DNA from 3 places in the Paenibacillus sp. FSL R5-0486 genome. Region 1 is predicted to be linked to each of the others. Evidence: riboswitches for the same ligand, from Rfam matches in the RefSeq annotation. Region 1 holds a riboswitch; each other region holds the start of a gene.
What was found. A riboswitch is a leader RNA that binds a small molecule or an ion and turns the genes downstream of it on or off. The one in region 1 is predicted to bind thiamine pyrophosphate.
Positions count from the first base shown of each region.

Region 2: it holds a riboswitch for thiamine pyrophosphate, as region 1 does, so the genes downstream of both, MKY01_RS18195 (thiamine phosphate synthase) here and thiC (phosphomethylpyrimidine synthase ThiC) in region 1, are expected to answer to the same signal.
Region 3: it holds a riboswitch for thiamine pyrophosphate, as region 1 does, so the genes downstream of both, MKY01_RS04670 (ABC transporter ATP-binding protein) here and thiC (phosphomethylpyrimidine synthase ThiC) in region 1, are expected to answer to the same signal.

Region 1 is NZ_CP150237.1:749,955-761,031, reverse strand. It holds gene MKY01_RS03530 (response regulator transcription factor) at 1-605, opposite strand, end outside; gene MKY01_RS03525 (YafY family protein) at 690-1,640, shown strand; gene MKY01_RS03520 (zinc ribbon domain-containing protein) at 1,714-2,532, shown strand; gene MKY01_RS03515 (hypothetical protein) at 2,999-3,166, shown strand; gene MKY01_RS03510 (hypothetical protein) at 3,349-4,038, shown strand; gene thiC (phosphomethylpyrimidine synthase ThiC) at 4,420-6,204, opposite strand; TPP riboswitch at 6,622-6,735, opposite strand; gene MKY01_RS03500 (IclR family transcriptional regulator) at 6,885-7,628, opposite strand; gene MKY01_RS03495 (alpha/beta hydrolase) at 7,988-9,013, shown strand; gene MKY01_RS03490 (Fe-Mn family superoxide dismutase) at 9,170-10,450, shown strand; gene MKY01_RS03485 (hypothetical protein) at 10,598-10,822, opposite strand; gene MKY01_RS03480 (lipoate--protein ligase family protein) at 10,893-11,077, opposite strand, start outside.
Region 2 is NZ_CP150237.1:4,095,726-4,106,802, reverse strand. It holds gene MKY01_RS18225 (hypothetical protein) at 1-1,040, shown strand, start outside; gene MKY01_RS18220 (hypothetical protein) at 1,103-1,588, shown strand; gene MKY01_RS18215 (hypothetical protein) at 1,605-2,003, shown strand; gene MKY01_RS18210 (hypothetical protein) at 2,000-2,551, shown strand; gene MKY01_RS18205 (hypothetical protein) at 2,538-3,521, shown strand; gene MKY01_RS18200 (ABC-F family ATP-binding cassette domain-containing protein) at 3,660-5,210, shown strand; TPP riboswitch at 5,286-5,395, shown strand; gene MKY01_RS18195 (thiamine phosphate synthase) at 5,622-6,284, shown strand; gene thiO (glycine oxidase ThiO) at 6,302-7,474, shown strand; gene thiS (sulfur carrier protein ThiS) at 7,471-7,674, shown strand; gene MKY01_RS18180 (thiazole synthase) at 7,677-8,444, shown strand; gene MKY01_RS18175 (ThiF family adenylyltransferase) at 8,441-9,490, shown strand; gene MKY01_RS18170 (response regulator transcription factor) at 9,610-10,314, shown strand; gene MKY01_RS18165 (C40 family peptidase) at 10,424-10,924, opposite strand.
Region 3 is NZ_CP150237.1:1,028,782-1,039,858, forward strand. It holds gene MKY01_RS04640 (MerR family transcriptional regulator) at 362-1,105, opposite strand; gene thiE (thiamine phosphate synthase) at 1,428-2,093, opposite strand; gene thiD (bifunctional hydroxymethylpyrimidine kinase/phosphomethylpyrimidine kinase) at 2,093-2,905, opposite strand; gene thiM (hydroxyethylthiazole kinase) at 2,902-3,714, opposite strand; gene MKY01_RS04660 (ABC transporter substrate-binding protein) at 4,641-5,714, opposite strand; gene MKY01_RS04665 (ABC transporter permease) at 5,882-6,709, opposite strand; gene MKY01_RS04670 (ABC transporter ATP-binding protein) at 6,699-7,463, opposite strand; TPP riboswitch at 7,622-7,724, opposite strand; gene MKY01_RS04675 (radical SAM/SPASM domain-containing protein) at 7,942-8,817, shown strand; gene MKY01_RS04680 (pectate lyase) at 9,165-9,833, shown strand; gene MKY01_RS04685 (copper amine oxidase N-terminal domain-containing protein) at 10,015-10,968, opposite strand.

The sequences.
Region 1 (11,077 bases):
ATGTGGACCATCACGGTATTCCCACTCTCGTAATAGGCTTCTCCCCAGACCTGTTCAAAAATGTTTTCTGCACTGAACACCTGCTTGGGGTGGCTCGCGAGCAGATACAAAATGTCAAACTCCTTCGGTGTTAGTTCCACTGGTTTGCCGTAGAGTGTAACGCGATGTTGATCTGGCGTGATGATGAGCCCACCTTTCTCCAGAATGGACCTCTGCACAGGCGCAGACTGGCTGAATTGCAGAGAACGACGTAACTGGGAGTTAACCCGGGCAACAAGCTCCATCGGATTAAACGGTTTGGTCATATAATCGTCCGCACCCATTACGAGTCCCGTAATTTTATCCATATCTGACGTTTTGGCACTTAGGAAAATGATCGGTAAATGATGCTGCTCCCGAATTTTACGGGTCACCTCATACCCGTCCATACCAGGCATCATAATGTCCAGAATCGCCAAATCTATCGCTTGGGTCTGAACAGCTTGAACCGCCGCCTTCCCATCAAAGGCCTTGATGGTGTGATATCCTTCTTTTTGTAAATGTAAAGCAACCAGATCAGCGATCTCAACTTCATCGTCTGCGATCAGAATCGTAATTCGCTTCATTGCTTATTCCACTCCTATGTGTGATGCTCAACAATATAACATATTTGAATCCAACAGATAAACCAATGAAAGGAATCCATACATATGAAACTGGAGCGTTTATTAGCCATCGTGGTGTTGCTAATCAATCGTGGACGGGTACAAGCCAAAGACTTGGCAGATATGTTCGAAGTATCAATCCGCACCATCTATCGGGACATCGATACATTGGGTCAAGCAGGTATCCCTGTGGTGACGTATCAGGGGGCAAGCGGCGGGATTGGTCTGGCAGAAGGCTACCGTCTGGATCGAAACGTATTAACAGACAAGGACCTCGCCTCCATCGTCACTGCACTGCGTAGTGTATCCACTTCCCATGCTAATGCGGCGCGTGAGCTTCTGGTCGAAAAACTCAGCAGTATCGTACCTGAATCCAAAAATGACGATTTTCAGGCCAATACCAATCGATTCATCGTGGATTACTCAACCTGGACGCATCCCGAAGCGCTGAAAATCAAGCTTGAACTTATCGAACAGGGTATGGATCAATTACGCCCCGTAACCTTTACCTACTGCAGTGCGGAAGGTATTCATACTCACCGAACTGCCGACCCTCATACCATCGTACTCAAGAAACATTCCTGGTACCTGTATGCTTTTTGTCACGAGCGGAATCAATTTCGCATGTTCAAGCTTGTGCGCATGCAAGATGTTACACTTGCTAATGAGCACTTCGAGCGTAAAGTCATTAACCCACAGGACAGACCCTGGCAACAGGAATGGAGCCGTCCGGATAATCAAGCTAGGTTAACCTTGAAATTCCATGCTCGCGTCCGTCATATTGCGGAAGAATGGTTTGGGATCGAGAACGTCATGCCTGATGGGACTGGGTATTATATCAGCCAGGTTGCTTTTCCCGAGGATGGCTGGTTATATGGATTCATTCTAGGCTTCGGCGCGGACGTTGAAGTATTGGAACCTCAGCATATTCGGGATGAAATCTGCCGTATCGCGGAGCAAATTGTACAAAATTATATACCTCCGACTCAAACCTGACAGACAGCTGTCCAGTTCCTACCCGTATACTTCAGATATATTCAATCTGTACATATATGAGGAGGAATTAATCATGAACGTCACTGTATGTCAAAGCTGCGGCATGCCGCTCACAACCCCTGCCCAATTCGGAACGGAAGCAGATGGAAGCACAACCCGTGAGTACTGTATTTATTGTTACAAAGAGGGCAAGTTTGAGCAGCCCGGTATGTCACTAGAAGGCATGACGGAGATGTGCACTGCCATTCTGAAGGACGAAGGCATGGATGAGGAATCCGCTCGTTCGATGCTGCGCAACCAGCTTCCTTTTTTGAAGCGTTGGCGCACGAATACAACGGATCAACACACAGAATCTCTGGCTGAAAACTCTACTGCTTCCGCTAATCCTGGTCAGGTAACAACAGAGCATTCGTTCTCTGCCCAGCCCGTTCGTTATGTCACGCTCCCCGGCAAACGTCTTGCCGGCTTATCCGCCCGCACAACCAACGCCATTGAAATCAGTGGCAAAGGTTGTATTCAGGGACTCTGGAACAATTATTTTACCTCAGAGCACCTACCTGCACCTGAAGTTGTTCGCTATGGTTGTTACACGGATTACACCGATGGGATAACCGGAGAATACACCATACTGGTAGGGCATGAGGTCAGTCCGAACGAATCGTTGCCTGAGGGATTGGACGACATTTTACTCCCTCCTGCAACTTACGCCATATTCACTTCCAGAAAAGGACCGATGGCAGAGGTTGTTGGCGAAGCCTGGGGAGCCGTGTGGGCATGGGACAAACAAAGCGATCGTACGTTCACCGGGGATTTTGAATTATATGATGAACGCAGCCTGAATCCCGAAAGTGTACAAGTGGATATATACATCGCTGTTCGCCAAAGTAGATAAAGCCAACACGATACCACCTCAGACAGAATACAAGTTTCATCGCATCCTTCTTCATATCATGCAAGCTGCCGAGTACACTCGGCAGTTTTTTTGTTATATCCGGAACTACATTACTCCCTAAACAACCCGACCATGGTACCAAGTTAGTTAGCATGCTTTGCATCATTTAACCAGATAATATGCCTCATATGCGGGTACCATTGACTTCCTTAAAATTGGGACTATTCACATAACAACCGATTCGATCCTCCCATATCAAACCTTTCATATCAGGTCCTTTTCTCCTGAATTTCCCTAAAAACGTTTACATCTCCTTAAAACCGGGTAAAATCACTACAATCCAATTGGAATTACGCTTTAAACTCTTCTATTTCGTCTAACAAGTCACATGTACCTATATGCGCACCTGGCATGGTAACCAGTCGAAATACATAATTCAAAAAAACGCATCAAAGGAGGAACCAAGATGATCCGCATGCCTATTCAGCAAATGATCCCGTACCATCACCAATATCCGCGCAACACGGCGACCACTGCTCCTAAAAAGGAGAATGAGAACACTCAAGGTCTATCCTTTCATGAAATTCTGCAACAAAAAATGGCGAAGAAAAATGCTTCTCCTTCCCTTAGATAAAAATGGACACCGGACCGACCCTAGTCGAGTCAGGTTATCAACCGTCTTTCCGCAGCTTGGCGGAAGGGCGGTTATTGGCGTTGAGCAATAAACGACTGTACAGTTCTCAGGCATGTTTCTATAATGGTTTAAATATCTAAAAGATCCATGACATATACGAACTGTAAAAGGGGACTTAGCACATGATCACCATTGGTTGTTTTCACGCTCATTATTCCAACATCGCCTTAATTGAAGAGACGCTTGCTCCTTATGAAGTTGAATTGGTCCATTACGTCGATCCAGGTCTGGACCGTCTTAAACATGACGCTGACTTTTCCGAGGTTGTCATTCACGAGAAGGTAGCCCAGACGCTCCAATGGATCGCTGAGTGTCATGCCGATGCCATTCTGGTCACGTGTACCCTGTTTGCGACAGCATTGGAGCAGGAAGCCATACAGGTCCCTGTGCCTGTGATCGGCATAGATGATCCGTTATTGCAGGAGATGCGGCGAGTAGCAGGAGATTACATAATAACATTCACCAACCCGGCAACTATTGAAGGAACGATGGCACGGTTGAATCGGGTATTACAGCAAGAGGATGAGAATGGGCAACTACACGTTGCCAAGACATCTCAGACGGAAGCGGTGTGCATCCCTGGGACATTTGAGTTGATTATGCGTGGAGATCAGCAAGGGTATCTCGAAGCGGTACGAGAAGGCTTACAGCAGATTGCTGAGCAGTACCCGGGTAAAGCGGTAGTGGCGGCCCAACTGTCTATGGCTCCCGCTGCTGCACAGGTTACAATAGATCGCGGTATTCCAATCCATAGCCCGCTGGCATTGCTTGCGGCGTATTTGGAGAAGGATTTGGGCTTGGCTCGACAGTAGCTGCTGATTTGGAGTGAAGTAACAAGTTCTATCTGAAACTATGCAACTATGAACTCACTTACTTAGTAACACCACAAATTAACGAGGTGAACTAATATGCGATTCCTCTATATTGTTTTACTGTTTATAGTAGGTTTTTCCTGTTCCGCATTTCTATACGGAGGAGCACCAAAACTCAGTGATGCTCTTTTATTCGTTATCGCAGGAATTCTGTATAAGATATGGACCACACTTAATCACAAAGCTAATTCTGATAAAGGCTGAGTATGGTTAAGAATACATACATGACATAACACTAAAAAAAGCCGTTCTTCTCTGCAATGACAGAGAGAAACGGCTTTATCTCTATTTCAGACTGCCCAGCTTGCGCTGTACCGGCGCCTAGGAACGTGTCCGATATTCTTCGGCCTTTTCCTGCATCCCGGCAGCTACAGCCTCATTCTCGGACAATCCTTTATCTGCGGCAAAGGCACGAATGTCCTGCGTAATGCGCATGCTACAGAACTTTGGTCCGCACATGGAGCAGAAATGAGCTTCCTTGGCCCCTTCTGCTGGCAGCGTCTCGTCATGGTAGGATAATGCCCGTTCCGGGTCCAGTGACAGGTTGAACTGGTCCCTCCAGCGGAACTCGAACCGTGCTTTGGACAATGCGTCATCCCGGCGCTGAGCACGCGGATGTCCCTTCGCCAGATCGGCGGCGTGAGCTGCGATCTTGTAGGCGATGACCCCTTCCCGCACATCATCCTTGTTGGGCAGGCCCAGATGTTCTTTTGGCGTAACATAACAGAGCATGGACGTGCCGAACCAGCCAATCATGGCTGCCCCAATGGCGGACGTGATGTGATCATATCCTGGCGCAATGTCGGTCGTTAGCGGCCCAAGTGTGTAGAACGGTGCTTCTTTACAGATTTCCATCTGCAAGTCCACATTCTCCTTGATTTTATGCATCGGCACGTGACCCGGGCCTTCGATCATCACCTGCACATCATGCTTCCATGCGATCTGCGTCAGTTCCCCAAGCGTAGCCAGTTCCGCCATCTGAGCTTCGTCATTCGCATCGTAGATACTGCCTGGACGAAGTCCATCTCCCAGCGAAAACGCCACATCATACCTTTTCATAATCTCGCAGATTTCTTCAAAATGGGTGTACAAAAAATTCTCCTGATGATGCGCAAGGCACCATGCTGCCATAATGGACCCACCTCGAGACACAATGCCTGTCATCCGCTTGGCGGTCATGGGGATATAACGCAACAGTACACCTGCATGAATCGTAAAGTAGTCCACGCCCTGCTCTGCCTGCTCAATGAGTGTGTCACGGTACAACTCCCAGGTCAGCGCTTCCGCTTCGCCATTCACCTTCTCCAGCGCCTGATACAGCGGTACCGTACCAATCGGCACAGGTGAATTACGGATGATCCATTCCCGGGTGGTATGAATGTTTTTGCCTGTGGACAGATCCATCACCGTATCCGATCCCCATCGTACCGCCCAAGTCATCTTCTCGACCTCTTCCTCGATGGAGGAAGATACGGCAGAGTTACCTATGTTGGCATTGATCTTCACGTGAAAATGACGACCGATCAACATCGGCTCACTCTCCGGGTGATTGATGTTGGATGGCAGAATGGCCCGTCCACTCGCCAGCTCCTGCCGCACAAATTCCGGCTCCACGCCTTCACGAATGGCGGCGAATTCCATCTCAGCCGTAATGACTCCCTGCCTCGCATAATGCATCTGAGTCACGCAGCGTCCTGGCTGTGCTCGCAGCGGTTTGCCACGCAATCCGGGGTACTCTTCAGCGCCAGCTCTCTTCCCTCCGGGCTTCAGTCCGTTATCCTCCGGTTTAACTGTACGGCCTTGGTAAGCTTCGACATCGCCACGCTCTGTGATCCAACGTGTGCGCAGAGCTGGCAGACCTGCACGGATATCGGCGTGAAATGCGGGATCGGTCATCGGGCCGCTCGTATCGTAGACACGCAGCGGTTCGTTATGCTCCACCCCTTGGGGAGTATTCGTGTCATGAAGGGCTATCTCACGTTCCGGTACAGCAATGTCCGGCCGTGAGCCCTGAATGTAGACTTTGCGGCTGCCCGGAAAGGGCTGAACCCGTCCGGCCGCCCCTGTTTCCTTTTCCACCTGCTGACCGTTATGTTCCTGTTCCATCGCTTGTTGTCCCGTTTGATTTCCTGTACTCATGTTCGCTTGTCTCCTCCTCAGTGTTCGTCGCTTGTTTGGTTGGTTTCATCATTAGGTCGCTTACGTACCTGTCCAAATCATGCGCAATGCAGAGAAGAAAGAGCGATCCTACACCAGACCAGGGGAGACACTTTTCATGTACAGTTAACAACAGACGGAGGCTGCCACAAATCATGAATCTATGGTGACTCCTCTCCTTATCCAAGCCCACTTTCGCAGGTTATTGAAAAAGAAGCCCATAAAATCCGCGCTATATCGCCCGTTCCCTGTATATAAAAAAGCCGGTCCCCGAAGGAACCGACTTTTATGTCCATCACCAATAATGCACCTTTACGCAGCTCCTTAACGGAGCCCTACAAGGGTCACATCATGTGGTGGTTGTGGTCATATCGCCGATTACTTCCCTACGCTGGTATGATCCAGATCAGGTGCAAAGGGTCCGGAATCTCATGCGATTCCGTCTCAGTCCGGACAATTCGGACTCCCCCAGTAACGTTAATAAGTTGCGGCTTACATAAGCCGCCGTTCATATTCAATGAAGCTGGCCCCGCTGGGCCGTCCATTACAGAGTAGCGCAACCGGAACATAAAAACAACCTTTATATTCCAAATGATCAAACTCTATTGGAGAAAAAACTTACCTCAACATCAGGATAACATGAGCCCCATTTGCGTAGCAGCATCCTTCAACACAGGTGCGTATTCATGCAATGTCTCCTGCGAAAGTCGGCTGACAGGTCCTGAGACCGAGAGCGCAGCTGCAATATTGCCTCTGCGATCCATAATAGGTACAGATACCGCGGCAGCTCCCGGCTCACGTTCCTCGTAACTTGTGGCATATCCGTTATCCCGGATATCTCCCATCTGCGCTAAATACACCGCGGGATCAATAAACACCGGCCATTCCGGCCCGTTCATCAGTTCTTCACGATCCTCGTCCGTGGCAAACGCCATCAGGACTTTGCTGGAAGCCCCCACAGACAGCGGGAGTCTAACACCAACGGGAGCAACTCGGCGGATCGCCTGATCACTTTGCACCGCCTGAATCCGAATCCGTTCACTCCCATCACGCAGGTACAGACTCACGGTCTCACCCAATCGATCTCTCAGTCGCTCCATCGCAGGCAACAGCAGAATAGCGGGATCATCACTGCGGGACATATGAGCTGACAGCTCCCAGATTCGGATGCCAAGTCGGTACTTCTCTGTTGCTGCATCGCGGATCACGAACCCTCGATCCTCCAGCGTAGCCATCAAACGGTGCACTGTACTTTTGTGCAGGCCAATCTGGCTGGCAATTTCGGTGAGTCCCAGATCACTGCGTGTGGTAAAACATAATAATATATCCAGCGCCCGTTCCACAGCCCGGACGGTTAACTTGCGATCTTCCATGGCATAATGCCCTCCTCATGTTTCATCACATGAAACTTGGTTACATAAATTATATGAGAAACGGTCTCATCTGTAAACCAAAAAGAGCCAAAATCAAAATAGGCCAACGTGTAAATTTTTCCTTTTTATAAGACTTAATCCCCTGTAATTTACACACTAAGGTAATGTTACCCATATATCTTAAGAACTATATAACAATTGCGTAACAAATGCCCTCAATCAATTGACTTTGACTATATTGGAACATACGATAAAGATATATTACATTAAGATATCGCTCTGAAGCAGGCTCTGAAATCGACGCAATTCTCTTTTCATGTCGTTGTTATCTTCAACTGAACTTCAAAGGAGGGGCATTCATGTATCAATCATCCCAGAGCGAAGCCCCGCTGCAAACAAAAGTGTCCGATCTGCCCTCTTCCCTATCACCGAGGCTGATTCGGTTCAAACATATTATCGTAGCGTTGCTGCTCTCCGTTGTATTTTTTCTACTGTTTTGTTTTATTGCACTGCATGGTTATATCGCATGGGTATTATCCAATCCAACGGTAGCGCCTGTCTTCTCCAATCCGATGCAAGCCAAGAACATGAAGTATGAAGACATCACGTTCCCGGCAGCGGATGGCAGCCGCACGATGCAGGGATGGTATATACCTGCTGACAATGCTGCAAGCAAAACGATTATTTTCAGTCACGGCTATGGTGCCAATCGTGAAGAAACATGGGTACCCATGTATGACCTGGCACATTATGCCCATCAACTTGGGTTTAACGTGGTCATGTTCGATTATGGCTTCGCCTCACAGGTGAACAAAGCTGTAGCCACAGGTGGCAAAGCTGAGTCACAGCAACTGCTCGGTGCGATCCAGTTCGCCAAGCAACGTGGTGCGCAGGAACTGGTTGTCTGGGGCTTCTCGATGGGTGCCGGTACAGCGTTACAAACCGGACTGATTACGAAGGAAGTGGATGCAATGATTCTGGACAGTGCGTTCCTGCTGGAGCCAGATACGCTGTACCACAACATTCACAACCAGATCGATCTGCCACGTCAGCCTACACTGGAGATCATGAAACTGTTGTTCCCTGTTCTGAATGGTACCGGATTACAACAGATTCCATACCAGGAAGTGAAAAAGGAAGATTATCCGTTCCCGATTTTCTTCATCCATGGTACAGAGGACGAGAAGGCGCCTTATCCAATTGCGGAGCAACTCGCCGCCAACCAGACCAATCCGTACTCGGATGTATGGATTGTCCAGGATGCGCATCATGAGTTGATCTTCCGGGAGCATCCAAAGGAATATCTGCGCCGTGTCTCAACTTTCCTCAGTCATGTAACGAAAACAAGCAGTGACGATGTGCAAAACACGAATAATGGAGAATAACCAAATTTCAATCACCGAACTTTTCGTTGATTCCAGAGCCCTCAGGGGCTCTTTTTTTTTCACTCATAGGACAACAAGCTCGGAGAATATACTCTTGGGACGCATGAACAGAGGGTCTGCATGCAATGAATTTCATCTGAAGGAGGTTCAACATAGATGAACTGGTATGAATATGGTCACCTGCTGCCTCTGCGGACATTGGAGGAAATCCGTTTCTGGAAAGAGCAGGAGAAAGAACATACACTCGTCATTCGTGCCCTGGTTCCTGATCTGGAGCCCCCATACGTCAAGCTACTGGAGGAATGGGAGGTTACCTTTGCAAACAGTGAGCGAGTAGCCAATCAGCTTTTAAAACAGCTATTGCCCGCAACCCATCCACCAGCCCCCTACATCGTTCGTTGTATCGATCAACTTGTGGCGGCAGCTCGTAAGCAATCGAGGGAGTTCATCAAACAGCTGTATGTTCTTCTGGAGCAAAGTGCTGCTGTGCAAGCTGTACCGCTTGCCAAAGTACTCATTCTGCATTTTATCCGCGAATCGGAGTATTTTCTGGGCGTTTTGGATACGCTTGGCCAACCGGGCATCTTGCGTGAAACGGATTCGGAGCCATCACTTTTTCTGGAAAATGCGTTGCATACGTCAGAGTCAGGAAGCGTCCATCGCCAAGCTTCAGAAGCTCCAACTTCTCCAGAGGGAAATATAAATGCACCTGCGGCTTCAGCTCAGATCCAATCCGCAACCATTCAAACGCCTTCTACCGGAACAACACAAGCCACACCCAGCTCTACAGCACCTCCTGTAAAAGAAAAGCCGGTTCCCATTGGAGGACACACACTGCCGCCTCTCCCCTATGCGTACAATGCGCTGGAGCCACATATTGATGAGCTGACGATGCGTATCCATCATGATAAACACCATCAATCTTATGTGGACGGACTGAATGTAGCAGAGAAGAAGCTGGCGGAATCGAGAAAAAAGAATAACTTTGAACTCATCAAACATTGGGAACGTGAACTTGCCTTCAACGGGGCAGGCCACTACCTGCATACGATCTTCTGGACAATTATGAACCCTGCTGGCGGCGGCAAACCTTCCGGTATGCTCGCAGAGCAGATCAAGCGAGATTTCGGAAGTTATGAAGCGTTTAAGAATCAATTCACAGAAGCCGCGAACAAGGTGGAAGGCAGTGGCTGGGCGATGCTTGTCTGGAGCCCGAGAGCACATCGTTTGGAGATTTTGCAGGCGGAAAAACACCAGAACCTGTCCCAGTCCGATATCGTACCACTCCTGCCACTGGATGTGTGGGAACATGCCTACTATCTGAAACATCAGAATGAACGCAAAAAGTATATCGAGGATTGGTGGAACGTTGTCTACTGGCCCGCTGTTGCCGAGCGTTACGAAACAGCACGCAAGTTGTTGTGGCCGCCTTATTAAGCTTTGGGTTAGATGGATTAGAGAAAAAAGAGATATCTCCAGCCGAATGACTGAACGATATCTCTTTTGGTGTAGACAAAAAAGCAAGCCTCCTGTAAAAAGAGACTTGCTTGTATTTTGAGAGACTTCCTATTTCTAAATGTTCACTTAAGAAGCACAGCCCTCGCAAGCCACATAGTTGTCGCCAACCTGTTTGCTAATGGAGATCAGATCGCCCAGCTTGATATCAGACTCGTCTGTAAACTCCAGATCGGCTATACGTGCAACGATCAGTGCAGCAGCCTCTTCCTTGCTTGTTGCCATTTGGCTGAACTCGGATTTTTCGCCTGTTGATACAACCTCATATAAATACGTATATCTCAATGTGTCCATCCTAACACTCTCCTTCCGAAATCACATCATATCATCTCTATTAACCAATTCCAAGCCCTAGTAAAAAGTGTTAATCGTATCGCAGCTTCATCTGCTCAGCTGTCAGGCGTACTTCTTCAGAGCCAACGCTAAGCACCCTGCTGGTCTCCGCCTGTGGATAGCGATCCCGTAGTGTTCGAACCAAAGCCGCAGTATATGCCGCGGCTGAAGGTACACCTGCCAATTCTTTCAGACTTGCCATCGTGCCAGGCTGAA
Region 2 (11,077 bases), 3.3 Mb from region 1:
ATCAGTTTCTGTACAAGCAAATCTTCATACGGAAATTGGCGATGTTGTTTGCAGCAAAACCTGGCAGTGCACAGTACAGTCAAACGATAAGGCTCATGAGGGAGAGCAGTTCAGAGTTGAAATACGAATGGCTTGCCATTCGACGAGTGTTGTTATTCGCAGGTTGTTTGGTCCTTACAATGGGTTGCATCTTGCTGTTGCACCAGGTTGAACGTAACCACATCTTGTATGATCCAATCCGCGATGATCGAATGTTTGGTGCAATGGCTGAAGCGGATCTCAGGAAAGCTGAGGAAAAAACAGCGTTGGATCAATCCGTGCTGGAAAGTGTAGAAATGAACCGAGGAGCTACATACGAAGAAGTCTCCAAAGCGTTACAGCAGTTATCTCCAGTTCAGTTAGACCATGATACCCAGAATGAGACCATCACGCGCATTATGCAGAAACTTGAGGTATATAACAAACAATATGTACGCTGGTGGGAAATGATTATAGCCATTCTCATGGGTGCAGCGGGGTACTACATGCCCGTATGGCTCATGTTATTTCAGCGGAAAATGCGAAGGTTGGATATGCGACATGAAATCTATCAATTCCAGACAGTGATTTCCATTTTACGTGAGATGGACCGGATGTCAGTCGAGGAGATATTGGAGTGGCTTAATCGATTTGCCGTCATTTTCAAGCGCCCGCTGCAAAAATGTTTGTTGCATTTTGAACATGGACCAGAGCTTGCACTTGAACAATTAAAGGAAGAGGCGGGCTTGCCCGAGTTCCAGCGACTGGTTGATAAATTACAGCTTGCCCTTGGCAAAATCTCAATACGTGAAGCCTTCGATGATCTCGAGAGCATGATGGCATTTTATTTTGAACAACGCAAGCAGGAGTACAGCAAAATGATAGATGTCAAAGCATCATGGGGCAGAACCATCGGATTTACACCTATGTACGCCCTTATCTTTTTGTATCTGGTCATTCCATTGGTCGGTATGAGTTTCTTACAGATGAGCATTTATTATGAGCAAATTCAGAAACTGTAGCACAATTCATCTGTGTGACAGTCTGAAATAGTTTAATAACTTATAACTTGGGAGGATTTATCATGAACAATGCATCAAGCGCTTTAAAGGTGGCAGCAGGGATATTCTTAACAATCGCTTTGATCACAATTGTAGTTCTGTTGTTTATTTCGGCTCAGGAGGCAACCAAGACGGCCCAGAACAATTTTGCTGATATCCAAACCGAGTTGTCCCAGGCTGCATTTACGGTATATGACGGAACAACCATCAGTGGATCACAGGTAACGAATGCGCTGCGTAAATATGCGGACAAGGACCAGTTCGGTATTCAAGTTATTACAGGTAAAAATAAAGCGGGTCAATGGTACGGCAATCAATTAAACATTTCACAGGATCTCAATAATGCGGACTACGGCTCGGTTATTGCACCCGACGATAAAGTGGGGATTATTAACCAGACCATGAGTGAAAAAGAAAATCAATATGTCAATCCAAGTGGTAAATTCAAAGCCATTATCGTAAAAGACCGTTCGAACGTGGTAAGAGGGCTGATCTTCCAGCAATCCTGACAGGAGTTGGTTTAACATGTCAAGGAATACACAGCATCTCATGTTGTTTTGTACGGCGGTTGTCCTTTTTGTGACAGCCTGCCTGTACGGGCAACAGAATGTTAAGATTTTATCAGCGGCCTTGAACGACAGAGTACAGACAACAGCAGGCATGGAAGGTCGGCTGACAACAACACTGCATACCACCAATCTGTATCAGTATAGTGGAGCGGGAGTGTTGCATACCGTTAGACAGATGACAGGCACAGGCATTCCTGTGGAGGTAGATGGAACTTCGTATGTGATCGATCCACTTGTCAGCAAAACAGCGACGATTCCTGTCCAGCTCGATGCCACCTACAGACCAGAGTTTATACGAAATGAAACTGGAGAACTGCTCAAGATTGTTTTTTGGAAGGAGGCGAGTGTGAATTGATTAATGCCGCATCCAAGCTGCTTGCCGTATTGCTCGCAGTCCTTCTGCTCTATGTGTACCCAGCTGCTGAAACAGCCGATCGGCAGGATGATATAGCACGTATGGCGGCTGTTCAGAATGTAACACGTTTTGTTGATGCTGTCCGAACAAAAGGGTATATTTCACCTCGAATGTTGGCTGATTTTGAGGAGCAACTGGCCCAGACGGGCAATGTGTATGATGTGTCGATGGAACATTTACATAAGAAATATGTACCTCACTATATAGACCCGATGGACAATAACAGTTTTAACGGGACCTATGAAGTGGTGCAGGATGGATATTATGCAGCTCAGATTCGAGAAAGACTATTCCCATCCTCAGGTGTGATACCGGTTGATGATCCTGGCCGAAGATATACGTTGACGACAGGGGATTTTTTCACCGTGACGCTCCAAAATACAAATCGTACACCTTCCATGCTCATTCGTGAATGGTTGAGTGGCACGGTTCAGGCTTCAGCAGTATTTGTAACATACGGAGGTATGGTCCTCAATGAAGATTACTGAGCTTTCCATTGTATTCGTGCTGATCTTTTTCCCGCTCTTCTGGATCATCTCACTCCATACGCAAGATGCCGAAGAGGCTCAATATCTTGGCCAACGATACAGATCTGCACTTCAAACTGCAGTCATGGATGCAGGTGCAGTGATGCATCAAAATGAGAAGCAAAATGATGAAGCAGGTTATGATTCAACCAAGTTTGTTAAAGCGGACAAAGAGCTTGCCTTGTTGACATTTACGCAGACGATGGCTTTGAATATGGGGATTCAGAATGATCCTGCAGCTATTCGAAACATGTTTAATTACATTCCTGCCGTGGTTATTCTGGATTATGATGGCTATTATATGTTGTCCACAGAAACAGAGTTGACAGGTAACCGTGAAGATTCTTTAAGGCAAGTGTGGAGTCCCAAGAAACCTTATACATATTCAGATTCTAATGGTAACAGTATTAACTTTACACTGGACGACTACGTATATGCCTTTGACGCAAGCGCAGGGAAATGGATTGAGGGATTCCAAAAAGAACTGGCCTCAAGCACACAGATTCCTTTACTTCAGAATACCAGCGTATTTGAGCAAGTTAGACAAAGCCGGATTGTGACTGCTGTACAGGATGATCTGGCTGATGTGATTAACCGCCATAATGAGTTTGCCAGAAAGAACGGTATTTCCTATACGTTTACGATGCCCCTGATTGCGCAGGAAGATTGGTACAACTCCATTAACGATACAGGGATTATGGCCTTTATCCAAGGTATAGGTGTGGGTGACCAAAAGATCAACAATTATGCGATCGGTGGAGGCAGACTTGTGAAGAAAACGGCCATCGTAGGTGGGGTAGATCCTTTAACGGGTATCAAGTACTATTACCCCTCCACATGTGGTAATGGTTACCGTGCTGAAGAGGTGTTTACAGACGCAAGACAAGCAGCTGCACAAGGCAATTTTGAATATAAATGCTCTAATCGTTAGGGTAGCCTGTATGATAAAATCATGTAAGAGGTTCCTGAACTGTTTACATTACTTTCAGAAAAGACGGGACCTGTGCTAGAATAGGGTTTCGGAACAATAACAAAAGTAATGTCTAATAGATAGGAGCAACCTCATCTTATGAGTTTATTGTCAGTAGAGAACGTAAGTCACAATTTTGGAGATCGCACGTTATTTAAAAATGTATCGTTTCGTTTACTTGCCGGAGAGCGCGTAGGACTTGTTGGTGCCAATGGTGTGGGTAAATCCACATTAATGAACATCCTTACCGGTAAATTGCTTAAAGATAGTGGAAAAGTGGAATGGACACCTAAGGTCCGTTATGGATATCTGGATCAGCACACAAAGCTTACCCCAGGCAAAACCATTCGTGACGTTCTTAAAGATGCATTCCTTCCGTTGCTTGAATTAGAAAAAGAAATGATGAATATAACGGACCAGATGGCAGATGCAGATCCAGATAAGCTGGAGCAGTTGCTGGAAGAGATGGGCGATATTCAGGAACAACTGGAACAGGGCGACTTTTATCTGATTGACGTAAAAGTGGAAGAGATGGCCAATGGACTTGGTTTGTCCGCAATTGGTCTGGATCGGGATGTCGCAGCTCTAAGTGGTGGACAACGTACCAAGGTGCTTCTGGCCAAGCTTCTGCTTGAGAAACCTACAGCTCTTTTGCTGGATGAGCCGACCAACTATCTGGATGTAGAACACATTGAATGGTTGTCACGTTACCTGAAGGACTACCCTCATGCGTTTCTTTTAATCTCCCATGACACGGAATTCATGAATGAAGTCGTAAATGTCATTTATCATTTGGAATTTGCCAAATTAACGAGATATGCAGCGAACTATAACAAGTTCCTCGAGATGGCTGATATGAATAAAGCCCAGCATATTGATGCGTACGAGAAGCAGCAAGAGTACATCAAGAAGCAGGAAGATTTCATTCAGCGTAACAAGGCACGTGCTTCAACTTCTGGTCGAGCGAAGAGCCGGGAGAAGCAACTGGACAGAATTGAACGTATTGATCGTCCAGATGAAGCGGCCAAACCAACGTTCAAATTCAAGGATGCCCGCGCGAGCAGCAAAACGGTCTTTGAGGGCATTGATTTTGAAATTGGATATACGTATCCTTTGCTGCCTAAAATGACAATGACAATTGAACGTGGTGAAAAAATTGCCATCGTAGGTTGTAATGGTGTGGGTAAATCAACACTGCTGAAAACCATCCTGGGAAAAATATCTCCACTCAGTGGAAAGACTTTCTTGGGCGATTATCTCGAAACGGCCTATTTTGAGCAGGAAGTTCGTGCTGGGAATATCACGCCGATTGAGGATGTCTGGAATGAGTTTTCACATTTGACCCAGAATGAGGTCCGGGGTCATCTCGCTCGCTGCGGGTTGAAAAATGAGCACATTACCCGTCCGCTTAACATGCTGAGTGGTGGAGAGCAAGCCAAGGTTCGTCTATGCAAACTCTTGATGCGTGAAAGCAACTGGATTCTATTCGATGAGCCGACGAACCATTTGGATGTCACAGCTAAAGCTGAGTTACAGCGTGCCTTGCAAGAATTCAAGGGAACGGTGTTGCTGGTATCTCATGAACCTGATTTCTACGAGGGTTGGGTTACCAAAACATGGAATGTTGAAGAATGGTCTGAGAAAAACTAGACAATTCAAGCAACGCTTAATAGAAATGAACGGTGACAAAAAAATCCTTCTATGGTAACATAGGCTACAACTTCATATGAACACTAGGGGGGCCGCACGATGTGGCTGAGATGGAAGAATGCGATTCCGGACCCTTTGCACCTGATCTGGATCATACCAGCGTAGGGAAGTGGCGAGCGCGTTTCAGTGAATGACGTGAGCAAACGGCAATTCGAAAGAATTCAACCGTCTTGCTTAGTAAATTGAAACATGCAGTTGCGTGTATAACGTTATGGCTATAAGGTCTATAGCTTTATTGCACGAAATGAACTGTATGTATCAGTCAGTCATCTGGTCCTATAATTAATACGCAGCCACTCCCCTACGGGAGTGGCTTTTTTGTGTTTTCATAGCATTCACGCATGGAAGGAGATGAAAAGTACGGTAATTTCTCATGAACGTGTACACGGATCATTTGAACTGCATGTTGTATCTACGGGTGTAGGGAATCAAGCATCTTTTGTAAAAGCTGCAAAGGACGTTTGGCCATGGGTGGACTACATCCATATACGAGAGAAACAACTCTCGTGGCAACAAAAGATCGGTTGGGCTGAAAGTCTGCGTGGTGTTGGCGTTCCGTCTTGTCGCATCGTTATCAATGGTTCAGAGCTGCCTTCACAGAATGACATCTATGGCGGTGTACATTGGGGGCAAGATGCGATACGTAACTACAACCCTGCTGTTATAAGCAATGTCCAGCGAATTCGTCTGGGTGTATCTGTTCATTCAATCGATGAGGCAAAAATCGCTGAAGAACGGGGAGCCGATTACCTTTTCTTCGGGCATGTCTACTCAACCAACAGTAAGCCTGATCTTGAACCAAGAGGATTATATGCTCTGGCTGAAGTGTGCTCTGGTGTCTCCATTCCTGTCATGGCGATTGGGGGCATCGAACCGGGAAACATTCACGCTATTCGCTCTGCAGGCTCACAGGGAGTCGCTGTGATTTCGAATGTATGGGCGAGCGATTCCCCGGATCGGGCCGCTGAATCATTAAGGCAGGCTATCGTTGCTACAGAAAGTTTGAGCCGCTGAATCAAGGAGATGAGAGGATGAAAAAGATCATTACTGATAGACCGGATAAGATTTATGCAGAAACGATTATTGTAGGCGGAGGCGTTGTTGGATGTGCCATTGCGTATGAGCTTGCTTCCCATGGACAGGATGTGCTGTTACTGGAGCGTTCGACGATTGCAGGAGGCACTTCTTGCGCAGCGGCTGGGATGCTGGCAGCAGACAGTGAGGATTTTGCTCATCCTTTGATGGCTAAGCTCGCCAGGCAGAGTAGACAGTTACTTATCGAGCAACAGGTGCTAATGGCTACACTCAGTGAGGTAGAGACTGGCCTGCAACGCCAGGGATTCCTAACTCCTTTTCGTTCATACAGTGAATTAAGTAGCTATAAGAACAATCGGAAGTCTGCGTTGTCTGCTTCTGCTGATGAGGTGTGGTGGGACCGTTCCGTTGTGCAACAGGAGGCATCATGGCTTAACAGAGATACATATGGAGCCTACTACAGACCTTACGAGAGTGAGATTCTTCCAGTCCATCTAACGAAGGCATATGCTGAATCCGCTCAAGCATTGGGAGCACGGGTTATGGAGGACATACAGGATATACGTGTGCAAGCAAACGAACACGGCGTGCAGGGGATCACCACATCGATCGGTGAGATGAAATGCAAACATGTCATTATAGCGGCTGGATTACAGAGTGAAGAGTTGATGAGACATGTGAATCTGAGCTTGCCTGTGTGGTCGGTAAAAGGTGAAATAGCCGCCGTTCAGTTCTCAGATGAACATGCAGGGTACGGACCTGATAGAACGGTGTATGCAGAGGATATCTATATTGTTCCCAAAGCCAATGGAGAGGTTTGGCTTGGGGCAACCAGTCTGCCAGGCAGAACGGATTTGAACGTTTCTGTACAGGGTGTTCAGAAGCTGCTAACAGCGGCTACCCACTGGGTGCCTGGGATGAAGGAAGCACAATTTATACGAGCGTGGGCAGGCGTAAGACCGGCAACTCCCGATGGACTGCCTTATATAGGTGCTTGCAAGAGTATACCTGGGTTGTTTGCCGCCTTTGGACATTACCGCAACGGTATCTTGCTTAGTGCGATAACAGGCAGGCTTATCGCTGAGTTGCTCGCTGGCAAAAGCTCAGAAGAACTCGGAATTGAGGCGCTGAGCCCTGAGCGATTGAACAGAAAGGGAGTGGTGCAGTGAATATCATCGTTAATGGTCAACGGATGGAGATTGAAGACAGATTGAATCGTGTGGATAAATTACTCCAATCTTTTGATTTGCAAGTCAAGACTGTAGTTGTAGAGCTGAACAAGCATATTTTAACCCGTGAGTATCATGAAACGACGGCATTAAGAGAAGGCGATCGAATCGAGATTGTACATTTTGTAGGAGGCGGTTGATGATGTTGAACATTGGTAAATATACGTTTGAGTCCAGATTGTTGCTTGGAACAGGCAAGTTTTCGGATCTGGAAGTGCAAAGTCAGGCTGTGGAAGCATCTGAAACGGAAGTTTTGACCTTTGCTGTTCGTCGTCTGAATCTGGAAGAGCGTAACCAGAAGCATTTCCTGGATACGTTGGATCTGGATAAATACACACTTCTTCCGAATACGGCAGGGGCTTCCACTGCGGAAGAGGCGGTGCGGATTGCCGAGCTTGCGCGGGCTTCAGGACTTTGTGATATGATAAAAGTCGAAGTCATCGGAGATGGAATGACGTTACTCCCAGATCCGATTGAAACGTACAAGGCTTGCGAAATTTTGCTGGAAAAGGGCTTCACGGTATTGCCTTATATTTCGGATGATGTCATTCTGACCAAAAGGCTACAATTACTTGGCGTACATGCTGTAATGCCTGGCGCTTCTCCCATCGGAGCTGGTAGAGGTATCATCAATCCCTATAACCTTGAGATCATCATTGAGCAGGCCGTTGTACCTGTAATTGTGGATGCAGGATTGCGCTCCCCAAAAGATGCTGCTTATGCGATGGAACTTGGTGCCGATGGCGTATTGTTAAATACAGCCGTATCTGGATCAGGGGATCCAGTGAGCATGGCTAAAGCGATGCGATTGGGGGTAGAAGCGGGTAGATTGGCATATGAGGCAGGCATGATTCCCGTAAAGCGTTATGCAGCAGCCAGTAGTCCGGTGGAAGGAATGGTTCATACATGACAGATCAAATAACATCTTTCGAGCAGGCCGATCGTTATTCCAGACAGGAACGGTACGCGCCACTTGGTAAGGAAGGCCAGGCCAGATTAAAGGGCAGCAGAGTTTTAATTGTAGGCGCTGGCGCACTTGGAACAGGAATTGCAGAAACGTTAGTTCGTTCAGGAGTCGGACACTTAACGATTGTGGATCGTGATTATGTGGAGTGGAGTAACCTGCAGCGGCAGCAATTATATGTAGAACAGGACGCGCTTGAGCGGATACCGAAGGCAATGGCGGCGGAAAAACGTTTATCTGCCATTAATTCCACGGTTCATGTGGAAGGGAAAGTGTTGGACGTCAGAGTAGATGAGTTGGAAGAACTCGTTCAGCATACAGACTTGATCATGGATGCAACGGATAATTTTGATACCCGACTACTCATTAACGATATGGCACAGAAGCACGGTATTCCCTGGATTTATGGTGGATGCGTAGGTAGTTATGGTATTACCTATACGTTTATGCCCGGAGATACGCCATGTTTAAATTGTTTGCTGGGTGAAGTCCCTCTGGGTGGAGATACCTGTGATACGTCTGGCATCATACCTCAAGCGGTACAGATGGTAACGGCGAATCAGACCGCAGAAGCGATGAAGTTACTTAGTGGCAATGCAAATGCATTGAGACGTAAGTTATTGTCATTTGACGTGTGGAGGAACGAATACATATCCATCAATGTGGATGGTGCGAAAAAGAAAGACTGTCCTTCCTGCGGTACTTCGGCAACGTATCCATATCTTTCTGCGTCCAATCTGGAGAAAACCGATGTGTTGTGTGGCAGGGACACCGTTCAGATCCGACCTGCACGGCGCATGAATCTGGATCTTCAACAAACAGCGGAACGTCTGGATAGACTTCAAGAAGGAAAAGTGGAATCCAATCCGTTTCTGGTTTCTTTTACAACAGGAGTCCATAGAATGGTCATTTTCCAAGATGGACGTGTCCTCGTACACGGAACAAAAGACACAGCTGAAGCACGTACGCTCGTCCATCGTTACTTTGGTTAAAGCAAGAAAGAAGCAAAGTCTGTTCCCTTAAGGGAATGGACTTTTTCATTTTACGGCATGCTATCTGTACCAACCATTGCTGCGAGCAGTGGGGATAGAGACAGGCCGGGTGAAAAAGAGTGAAAACAGCCATTTTGCTGATTGGAGCAGGAGAGCAGGTCAGCCTTATTCAGGATGTTTTATGTAGCGAAGGGTATGAAGTGCAACGAATGGAGTGGTCTGAACTAAATCGATCCGTCGAGCCTTCGTTGTTGCATATTAACCTGATCATCCTGGTAGACCGGGAAGAGGGGACGAAACATTGTGGCCAGGATCAGAAATTAGAATTAAAACGATGGTTAGATAAAGGTCAGGTTATACCTCTACTGGTTATTACTTCAAATGCATCTCCTGAGTTCATCGTGGAATGGCTGGATTATGGAGCTAATGACGTGATGGAGGAACCGATCCACATGACCGTAATGCTTGCCAGAATACGAAACTTATTGCGTGTTTTTGCGAATGCAACACCAGAGGGCGAAGAAGTAATTGTAGTTCATGATCTTAAAGTGAATTTGCGTTCAAGACGGGTAAATCGTGCGGGTGAATACCTGACATTAACACCAAAAGAGTACGAATTGCTGGAATTTCTGGCCCTGCATGTGAATGAAGCATGTACCCGGAGTGATATTTTGCGGGAAGTATGGGGATATGAGTATGCGATGGATACCAACGTTGTGGATGTGTATATCAAACATCTGAGGGTTAAGGTGGATAAGGGAAGAAGTGTGAAACTGATTCATACTGTGCGTGGGATCGGTTATATGTTGCATGATAAAAATTAGATTACTAGGTTAGTTCCATGAATCACCAGTTTAAAGTGTGGCAAAAAGAGGGTAAAAATAAAAGACCGGATAATACCCCCGGTCCTTACTCATTAGCTATGATGTGAATCTAAAGTACACGACGAGCTTTAACATACGTTCTCTTCCAAGTACCAGAGTCCAGATCAGAGAGGGTTACGCCTGGAGATCCGTACGTATGCAGAATCTTACCATTTCCCGCATAAACGCCTACGTGAGTGACATTGGAACCGGTAGAACGGCTACCGCTGGAGAAGAATACCAGATCTCCGACACGGAGATTAGCTTTAGACACAGCTTTACCTTCTTTGGATTGGTTCACGGAAGTGCGCGGCAAATCTACACCATACTTTTTGAAAATATATTTCATAAAAGAAGAGCAATCAAAAACTTTGGTTGTTGAGGTTGAAGCACCAAATTTATATGGAGTTCCAGTAAATTGTTTACCATAGTTAACAATCTGTTGACCTGTGGATACAGAAGCAGTTGCTGCCTGTGCAACAGGTGCGTTAGTCATTAATACAGCTCCAAAACCTAGTGTAGCGCACAACCCGACGGTTACGGCCTTTTGGACAAAGATGTTTGTTTTCATGTTAGTTAGTACCTCCAAAATTCGTTTTCGTTAAGTTGCTAGAGCGAGTATAACAGCTTTGTAACAGCCTAGAAATTGGATAGGGGAGTATAATCCCTTGCGCCACAATGGTTTGGGTATGTTTATTAAAATATGATTAAAAATGTCAAAAAA
Region 3 (11,077 bases), 280 kb from region 1:
GCTGAGATACTTACATACATAGGGACGATACGCCTGAGGGTGTACGTCCCTTTTGTGTATACACCAGGTAGGGGGATATTGCTCATAACTTTTGCAACAATTCGGATCGATTTAAATTACTTACCACATAACCCTAGTAAATATCCAGCATGTTCATAAGGTTAATTACAAGAAAGATATGTTCACCCCAAAAGGTAGGTTCAGTTATCCGAAGGGTCATTTACTGTGAATAAAGCTGATGACGAGGGATTACTTTTATCACTAGAGGACAGAGCTCTAAGTTCAAGACTATCGTTTACAGTACACATCTGACGACAATGAGAATTAAATAAAACTGTATGTGGTTGAATACAGGGTTATATTATTTGTTTTGGTCAGCAAATACAGCCATAGCATCTCTCATAAATACTGCCAAACCATCGCCAAACTGATCAATATTACGCGTGAAGCGATCATCGTCCACGTACATCTGACCAAGTCCTCTGAAGGCTTCAGGCGAGTAGCTTCCCATCTGATTCAGCCAGGTGTACCATTCTTGAATACCGGCCTGTGCCTCGGCAGATGCTGGTTCTGTGTGACGAAGTGCGGCTAGACGCTTGTAGATTTCGTTCATTTGATTGGATAGAGCCTTCTGATCTGTGGTTGATTTACTGTGCAGCTTCTGATTTGCGTGATCGACGGCATGGTCTCCCCAACGTTCCCGCGCTTCTTGTTCATACGGATTCTGGCTAAAATCAAATCCTTCGAATTGTTCTTTGGCTGTCATTTTAATTTCTCCTCTCACGTGTAAAACCGTTCTATCAATGGTAGCAATCATCTGGTCCAAGCGTTGGCGCTTCTCCAGCAGTATAAGTCGATGCATTTTAAGTGCTTCTTCCGGATTGAAGGAGGGGTTGGTTATAATGTTTTTGATCTCCTTCAGAGAGAAGTCGAGTTCCTTGAAAAACAATATTTGCTGCAACCGTTCCAGGTTGGCATCTGAATATAATCGATATCCGGCAGAAGTTACTTCGTCCGGTGTTAACAATCCGATCTCATCATAGTGATGCAGTGTGCGCACACTGATCGAGGCAAGTTCGGCAACTTCTTTTACCTTCATGGCCATGTGTGAAACCTCCTTACAACACCGATTGTACAGTGTCACGTTACGTGAGAGTCAACCGTTGAAAATGAAAAAACAAGATGCGAGCATGGAAGCTGCATCTTGATCATGGATTGATGACAGGATGTGACTGGATATGACTGAATTATTATAACATTCAGTCACTGTAGGGGAGCGGCTGTGCTTCTATGTCGAAGACATGGGTTGCTGCCGCGCCGCGGGGGTGTTTTGAGGCTCCTCTGTTATGGAGAGGAGCGTGAGCAGTTGTGGGTTGCACCATGTATGCGGTGCAGCCCACGGGGCTGGCAGTGCAGGGAGAGCAGGGCTACGCCTGCATCCCGCGAACTGCCGCAGCGAACTGCGCAGCCGCTGCGCGCACGTCGGCCGCGCCCGCGATGGCGGAGATGACGGCTACGCCGTCGGCTCCAGCCGCCATCACGGCGGCCGTGGTATCGGGCGTAATGCCGCCGATACCCACAATCGGAACTGCGATGCCTGCGGCGCGCAGTTCCGCCACCCCTGCGGGGCCCAGCACAGCATGGGCATCCGCTTTGGAGCGCGTCGGGTACATGGGCCCGACGCCAAGGTAGTCGGCGCCCGCCTGCAACGCACGGCGCGCCTCATCCACAGAGTGGGCGGATACGCCAAGCATCCGCCCATCTCCAATGCGGGCGCGTACTAGCGCCGCGTCCGCATCATCCTGGCCGACATGCATGCCGTCGGCCTCCACCGCTACAGCCAGCTCCACATCATCGTTCACGATGAACGGGACCCCGTGCTGGCTGCACACCTCGCGAAGCCGCATTGCAAGCGTGATGCAAGCTTCGCCGACCAGGGCGCCAGTTCCCTTTTCACGGAACTGGAACAGCGTAATGCCGCCAGCAATGGCCTGGCGCAGCACTTCCACAGGGTCTTGCTTTGTATTGACGCTGCCCATCACTAAATATACCTGCATCGCGCGTCGTACCGCTTCTGCATCCCAAGGGCGCATCACTGCTCACCCCGCTGTCTGCGCTGATACGCAAAATGATTTGTCGGCCCATGTCCGGCCCCAATCCCCAGCTCATCTTCGATGGCTGCCTGAATGAATGCTCGCGCGGTCGTAACGGCAGCCAGAACAGGTGAACCCTTGGCTAACTCTGCGGTGATGGCAGCAGAGTATGTGCACCCCGTTCCGTGTGTATGACGGGTTACCACACGAACATTCTCCAGATAATGAAAAGACTGCCCATCGTAGAGCACATCCACGATCATGCCACTTCCTTCATCATGACCACCTTTGACCAAAGCATACGTTGAGCCCATCTGTACAATCCGTCTTGCGGCTTCTTCCCGCTGGCTCAGATTGGTGATAGACATCCCGGTAAGCAGTTCCACTTCCGGGATATTGGGTGTTGTGATCAGGGCATGGGGCAACAGATCCGTAACCAACGCCTTTACAGCTTCCTGCTGGAGAAGGGGGGCGCCACCTTTGGCTACCATCACAGGGTCGATGACCAGATTAGCCCAACGGTATTGCTGCCATTTCTCAGCGACTAGACGAATAATCTCGGCACTATATAACATGCCGGTCTTCGTTGCGGTTGGTTGAAAGTCTTCGCCGGTCGAGTCCAATTGCTGGGCAATGCCATCGTAAGGGATGGGAAAAACGCCCTGCACACCAGTTGTATTTTGGGCAGCAATAGCGGTGATAACGGTCATGCCGTATACACCAAGTTCTTGGAATGTTTTCAGATCGGCCTGAATGCCTGCGCCGCCCCCGTTATCGGAGCCTGCAATGGTTAGCGCTTGAGCAATACTCATACTGCACCTCCACGGATCTGACGGATCTGTGCGCGTTCTGCCAAGAGGTCTGGTGTTACTTGTGCCAGTTGATTCAACAATTCAATCTGGAAGCTACCCGGCCCCTGATGAGCTGTCCGCTCTGCCGCCAGTTCAGCTGCTACACCATAAAACGCTAGCGCTTCAACAACACTGCCTAGAAGATCGGCTCCTGATTCCGCTATGGCTGTAAAAGCGCCAATCACTGAACTGAGCAGACAGCCAGCACCTGTGACCTGAGTGAGCAGGGCATGACCATTACTCGTGAGGAATGTGGATTGTCCATCAGTAATAATATCTTCTTTTCCGGTAATGACCACGACACAGCCAAGTTTATGCGCTGCCCGCTCCGCAATGCCGATTCGGTCGCCCTCACCTGATCCTGCGTCCACACCTTTAATACTCCAACTCTCACCGATGACATTAGCGACCTCTGCCACATTGCCGCGCAGTACCGTGAGACGAAGTTCACGAATGAGCATCTGCACGGTTTCCGTGCGATAGGTGGTTGCGCCAGCTCCAACCGGATCAAGCACCACAGGCACGTGATGCGCATTAGCCGATTGGCCTGCCAGACGGATTGCCTGAACGACTTTGTCATCGAGTGTACCGATGTTGAGTACCACGGCTCCTGACATCTTGGCGACATCAGCGACCTCTTCATGAGCATAGGCCATAAAAGGGGACGCACCGAGTGCAAGCAGACCATTGGCTGTGAAGGGAGCCACGACAAGGTTAGTGATATTGTGTACCAGCGGATTTTGCGTACGAACACGTTCCAGATAAGACATATAATTTCCTCCTTGTTTTGAAGTAACCCGATCGGCGGAAGTCCGATATCTGGAGTCACTCAACAGAATAATTGGATATGAGTTCCCTTGTTGAGTTGGGGCGCAGAGTCTAACAACAGCCAGATGCATTAATGCGGGAAAAGCAGAAACGTAAAATCTAAATCAATTTCATAACTCACTAAAATGGATTTTTGGAACTGGATATAGACAAATTGAATCATTCTGATCGATATCTAGCGAAACAGTAAAAAACGAAACGATACAAAATACAGAAAGTGAACCCAGGGTATTTCTCCAAACTCAGGCAAGCAATACTGTGATGGATGTTAGCATCCAACCAGTGTCTTGAAGTCCAGGCTGGTCGATACCCAACTGATTGGGGCACGATCGATCGGGGCACGACTGGTCAGACGATGTTTCTAAAGAACACAGGACGTCTTATTTGGCTGTCAGGTCCTCCTTTTGAAATGTAAGGAACATCAGACACGTTATTCCCAGAATCTCCTGACCAAAACGCTGCAAACAGCTATTTATTCTGATATAACATGTTTCAGGTTCTTTAGATTTCTGCAACCGCTCCAAATCCCTGAATAGGACGCCTCAGATTCGTTAGCGGTCGTAGCATGCTCTGTTTCGATCAAGTTAAGGAGCGTTTCAGCTCCCAGTAGGCTTGAAGATAAGCGCTAATTACATTACCAAATACATATCAACAAGCCACCCAAACGCATATCAATCTGCCCAGATGCACATCAAGCCACTTAGGATTGTTATAAATTCTGATCCTCCGATGCTTGCTTCAGGCCAATTCCATTTCGCAAAACTTCATGCATTCGATCCTACGTTTTGCTAACTTTGCTTTTAATCACATTGCTTTCATTCCCTTTATGTTCAATCACTTTTCCTTTATTCGCGTTGCTCTCCTTTATTTACTCTCCTTGCAGAGTAATAAAAGTATCCTCGGCTTTCACCGATTCAGGAATCAAATCCTGTTCAACGAGCCATGTACGTACATTTTCCCACGATTCCATTTCCTGCCGACCAAATGGTTGGCCTTCTTCATTCATGAGTGGTAGCAGAATTGCCAGGCTTTTGGTTTCGATCTCCGGGTCAAGCGGTGATGTTTCATTCTCATGAGCGAGCAGAATACTCAAGGCTTCTTCTGGATGCTCAGTCACATATTTCTGTCCTTCCTGGACCGCTTTGACGAACCGGGTAAGTTGGTCTTTTTTTGCTTCAATGCCAGCTTCACTTGCAGTCAGGACCAATTCATAATAATCAGGCACACCATAATCGACGGGGTTAATCGATTTCATGGCATGTCCTTCTTTCTCCAAAATCAATTGTTCATGGTTAATAAAACCACCCATAATCGCATCCGCTTGTCCGGAAGCCAGCGAAGGAATCAGATCGAACCCAACGTCGACCAGATTTATGTTGTCGGGATTGCCGCCATCCTTACTGATCATCGTGCGTACCATCGCTTCGTACAGAGGAATGGAGGAATAACCAACAGTCTTTTCTTCAAGATCTTTGGGTGAACTTACGTTGCCATTCGCTTCGGTCAACAGATGCACAAGCGGGTGCCGAACAACAGCAGCAATGGAACGTACAGGAATGTTCTCGCCACGCGCGAGCAAGATTTGGGGCTGGTAACTTAGGGCCAGATCAATTTTTCCGGCAGCAACAAGTTTGAGCGAATCATTGGTATCCGCAGGCATCTGAATATCGAGATCCAGACCTTGGTCTGCAAAGTATCCTTTTTCCTGAGCCACATAGATGAAGGAGTGTACTGCATTCGGGTACCAGTCGAGCATGATAGACAGTTTATCTTTGGCGTCTGATGCAGGTTCGGTTGCAGACGGATCTGTTTGCTGTGTATTGGTTGCCGAATCTGTTGTTGGCGTATTTTGGCTATTGTCTGTGGTGCTGCATCCGCTAACGATCAGCAAAAGGCTAATGAGTATGATGGGAAGCAGGGAGTATATACCTTTGTTATTCATAAATGAAGTTCCTCATTTCATCGTTTTGATTTGTAGAAAATGGGCAACAGCATGTTAACGATAATGTGACAATGAACTGATTGAAGATGTTGCTGAAATTGTGCATAAGATATGTTTTGTTTTGAAGATTGTAACTACTGTATTTACATCTAATTTCTGTCTAAGTATTATCCAACCTTTCTTTTGCCTCCATGACGATGACGCCGTATGCTAAACCGTTTCTCCAGCCAGGTAATCAGTACAAACAAAACGATCCCAAGCAGGGATAACAGCAAAATGGCGGCAAACATCGCATCCGTGTTCATGTTGCTGGACATACGACGGCTGAAGTACCCTAGACCTTTGCTACCACCGAGCCATTCGCCAATCGTTGCCCCAACCACGCAGTACACCACAGACATCTTTAGCCCCGAGAAAAAAGAGGGAAGTGCCAGCGGAACCTGGAGTTTGCAAAAAATATCCCACTTGCTGGCGCCCATGGTGAGCAACAGTTCACGCTGCTCTGGATCGCCTTGGCGGAGTCCATCGTAGGTACTGACCACAATGGGGAAGAATGCGATTAAAAATACCACGGCGACTTTGCTCCACAACGTGTAACCAAACCACAGGATAAATACGGGGGACAAGGCAATCAACGGTATGGTCTGACTGATCACGATGAAGGGATACAATGCCCTTTCAATCGATCGGTTCATATGCATGCCTGTTGCCAGCGTAATTCCAGTCACTATGGACAAGACAAAACCAACAACAACCTCCATAAAGGTAGCAGGCAGATGGATGGTCAACAGCAGACGGCGATGCTCAACCAGTGAGCTTACGATGGCCGTGGGTGCAGGAATGATGAAGGAGGGCACCCATCCCATACGCACAATCACTTCCCAGATCGCCAGTAATAAGAACATGAGCATAATGAACAGACCATATTGGGAAAACGACCTCGAGAGCCACTTTAAACACCACGTCCAGACGCTAACCTCAGCTCTATCGTGCATGCAATTGTTCCTCCAGTTGTTGCCTCATCTGCACGAGAGCCGGTTCGTAGATCATGTCCGAATGCCTTGGGCGTGGTAAAGGAACCGTCATCTCCTGCAACTGCTGACCTTGCCCTCCTGGAGTTAACAGAATGATACGGTCACTTAACAGCAGGGCTTCTTCGATGTCATGTGTAATGAACATCACGGTTTGGCCAAAGCTCTCCCACAGCTCCAGCAACCAGCGATGCATTTCTCGTTTGGTTAATGCGTCGAGTGCACCGAAGGGTTCATCCAGCAACATGAGCTGCCCGCCTGTAAGCAAGGTACGAAGCAATGCCACCCGCTGCCGCATGCCGCCGGATAACTCATCCGGATAGGAATGTTCATAACCGGACAAGCCGAACCTTGCCAATCCTGCGATGATATCGGCTCGTAGTTTGTCCTTATCCTGTCGGCCTGGTGCAAGCTCGGCAGGTAGCATGCAGTTCTCCATGACGGTACGCCAGGATAACAGCAGATCTTTCTGCGGCATATAGGCGACTCGTCCGAGCCGTTGTCCTTGCGGGACATCAGCTATATCGATGGTGCCAACGGTTGGTTCATGCAAGCCTGCGAGCAGCTTGAAGAGCGTGCTTTTACCTGATCCGCTGGAGCCGATGAGCGAGACAAATTCTCCTTGTTGAACCTGAAGCGACACATTGGAGAGCACAGGGGAACCCTTTTTTTCGGGAAAAGCAAAGCTTACGTTGTGAATGGTTACATGGTTATCCATCTGATCCTCACCCCCTTGATGTCAGACTACTGCAATAACAACGGCATCCTATACTCTGCAAAAGGAACAAAAAAGACCCACCCATTTCCGGAGAAATGAGTGGGTCTGTAAGTTAAATCCGCAATTTATCTTCACATACATGAAAAAATTCCGCTTACTAAAAGGCCGCTCCACTTCCCTCCGCTGGTATGATCCAGATCAGGTTCAAAGGGTCCGAATAGTCATATTCGTCTCAGCCGCAAGGCTCCCCTAGTGCAAAAGTTCAAGATATGCAGTTGTGTGTTCAGCATATATCAATCGAACATGAACTGTAAAGAGGCAGCATGATAGAATTCTTGAGATGAACTTGGAGTCATACCCGAACAACTGAACAATTTACCTGGGCTCCCTAACCCGATATAATAGTGGTGGCGCATATTGGCCGGATCACAAATGCAGGTGGGATTGTTCTCCCTCCTAGGCAGAATGGGGACCCGAGTTGAAAACGTTCAAAAAAGTATATATTGAGATCACGAGTATCTGCAATCTGGCATGCAGCTTCTGTCCGCAGACACAGCGTGCCAAAGGATTCATTGACCCTGAAGTCTTCAACAATATACTGGATCAAGTTAAACCACACACCAATCATATTTACTTACATGTCAAAGGTGAACCCTTGTTGCATCCCAAAATAGATCTGTTGCTCGATTCCGCACATGAGAAGGGACTCAAGGTGAACATTACAACGAATGGTACACTGCTGCCCAAGACTCAGCATAAATTGCTTGGCAAACCGGCGCTGCGGCAGATGAATTTCTCCCTGCACAGCTTCGATGGGCATGAAGGTTCAACAGATCGTGACGGGTATCTGCGTCATATTTTGTCCTTTGTACACGAGGCCGTTAAGCACAATGTCATCATTTCATTCCGGTTGTGGAATCTGACACAGGATAACTTCACAAATGCTCAGATGAATCGAAATCGGGAGACCCTTGAAGTATTGGAACGTGAGTTTAATCTGGACTTCCGCATTGAGGAAAAAGTAGTTCCAGGCAGCGGGGTCAAAATTGCCCCGAATGTATACCTGAATCAGGACCATGAGTTCCAGTGGCCAAGTCTGGATGCACCTGAAGATGACGGTAAAGGCTTTTGCCATGCACTTCGCGGTCAGGCAGCTGTGCTTGTAGATGGAACGGTGGTTCCATGCTGTCTCGATGGCGAGGGTGTGATTAACCTTGGTAATGTGCACGAGAAGTCATTCTCGGAGATTATTGAGGGTGAGCGAGCGAACAATCTGGTATATGGCTTCTCCAAACGCGAAGCTGTAGAAGAGTTGTGTAGAAAGTGCGGTTATCGTCAGAGATTTGGAGCCTGATATCTTATATCAGCAAGCCAGAAGCCATTCAAGATCACACATTTGGAGACAAATGCAGTGGTCTTTCTTTGTTATCGGGGATTAAGTGAGGGGTATATACGTTACAAATGAGCATACCAGAGGTTGATATGAGCATATTGCTTGAGAGACCTAGCATGCAAAAAATGCCGATATGACAGGGATTGTACGATGTCATGATATATCTGATCTAATGATTATTCTAGTTACCTCCCTTATTTGGTAAGATTAGGTTGTAGATCGGACAGAGGTGCACCTCTGAAGATCTTCCAGTACAAGCCCAGGCTGTACACTACCAAAAAACGAGAGAATAAGGGAGGAATAAAGTTATGAAAAAAATGTTGACGTTGTTACTGTCCGCTGGTTTGGTTGCTTCTATATTTGGTGCAGTTCCGGCTGCGGCTGCGCCTACGGTTGTAAATTCAACCATTGTGGTTCCAAAGGGCACGACCTATGACGGCCAAGGTAAAACATTTGTAGCCAATCCTTCCACACTGGGCGACGGATCTCAAGCAGAAAATCAGAAGCCAGTCTTCCGTCTGGAGGCAGGGGCCACGCTCAAAAACGTAAACATTGGATCACCAGCTGCTGATGGTGTTCACTGTTATGGCAACTGTAATATATCGAATGTGGTCTGGCAGGACGTGGGCGAGGATGCACTGACATTGAAGTCTGCCGGAACGGTTAACATTACCGGTGGGGCAGCGTATAAGGCTTATGATAAAGTGTTCCAGATGAATGCAGCTGGAACAATTAACATCAAAAATTTCCGTGCAGATGATATTGGCAAACTGGTTCGCCAAAATGGTGGAACTTCCTTTGCAGTTAACATGACGCTGGATAACTCCAACATTTCCAATGTAAAAGATTCGATTATGCGTACAGACAGCAGCACATCACAAGGGAAAATTACGAATACCCGTTATTCCAAAGTACCAACGTTGTTCAAGGGGTTTGCTTCAGGGAAAACGAGCCAGTCTGGGAACACGCAATATTAGACAGAAGATTGAATCGCTGGAGTTGGTAAAAGTTTAAGCTCTGCTTGTAATTTGAAGTTAAAATATAACGCCAAAAAGAGCGTTCCAAGGTCATTGTTACAATGACTTTGTGGGACGCTCTTTGTAATGCAGATGTCATAGTATAGTTCTGCTGAGCAATGTTTTATAGAGGATGCTCAAATTATTGCTCTCCCGGAACTTCAACGATGACTTTGCCTTTCTCGGGGACAACAGAACCGGTATCAATAGAGTCCAATTTGTTCATGATTTCGTAAGAGGTTTCTTCAAGCATGCGAGAGTACTTAAATGATACGAGTGTTTGACCTGTTACGGAAGGACGAGTCCCTGCTTCAGCAACGGCTTTGTTTTTAATAAAGAACAGGTCACCGATGGTTCCGGCATTTTTGCTGATGTTAGCCTGCCATTGTAGCAGTGCACTTCCATTTTTAAGGATATAATAACTGATCAGATCGTTATCCTCAACAACGAAGAAACGATCTTTTTTGTCTTGTTCAAAAATGTATTCAATGGATGAATCCACTGGACCCAAAGGGTTGCGAATGTCCAGACGTGCTTGTCCCAGTTCAGAGAAGCGTGGCAGATGCAGTGCGGCTTCACGCGCCACAGTCAGATCGGAACTGTTATATTCTTTTACAATCGTAGCATCGGTAGTGTAAATGTAGGCTTCCTTGGCCTTCTGGTTCCACTGCACCTTGGCACCAAAAGCTTCACCGATGGCACGGAGCGGAAGCATCGCTTTACCATTCACCAGAATCGGCGCTGAGGATAATGTCGCATTCTGACCGTTTTTCTTCATTGTTTTGCTGTTAGGTGTAAGGACATACTTATCGCTGCCTGTGCTAATGCTGATCTCTTTTGTTTTGTTATTGTAACCAAACGTATAGTTGCCGAGGAATTGAAGCTCCGTCAATGCCACGTACGTAATACCCTGCCGTATGACAACATCATATTGAGCTTGAACATTGTTAATATAAGCTGTCGGTTTAGGTTTAGTTGTTGCGGCTTCCGCCACAGTGGATGAGAGTAAGGCAGGTGCCGTGCCTGCGGTGAGTATCGAAGCGGCAAGGACCATTTTCCATGTTTTAAGCTGCCAAACAGAATTGTAATCTTTCATCACTATCAATCTCCCTTCTAATGTTTAAGACGGACTACATAACCTAAATGTTTCATATTATGGAAAGTGAACCATCAGATTCTTTCCCCTGTTACCCCAAATGAAGCAT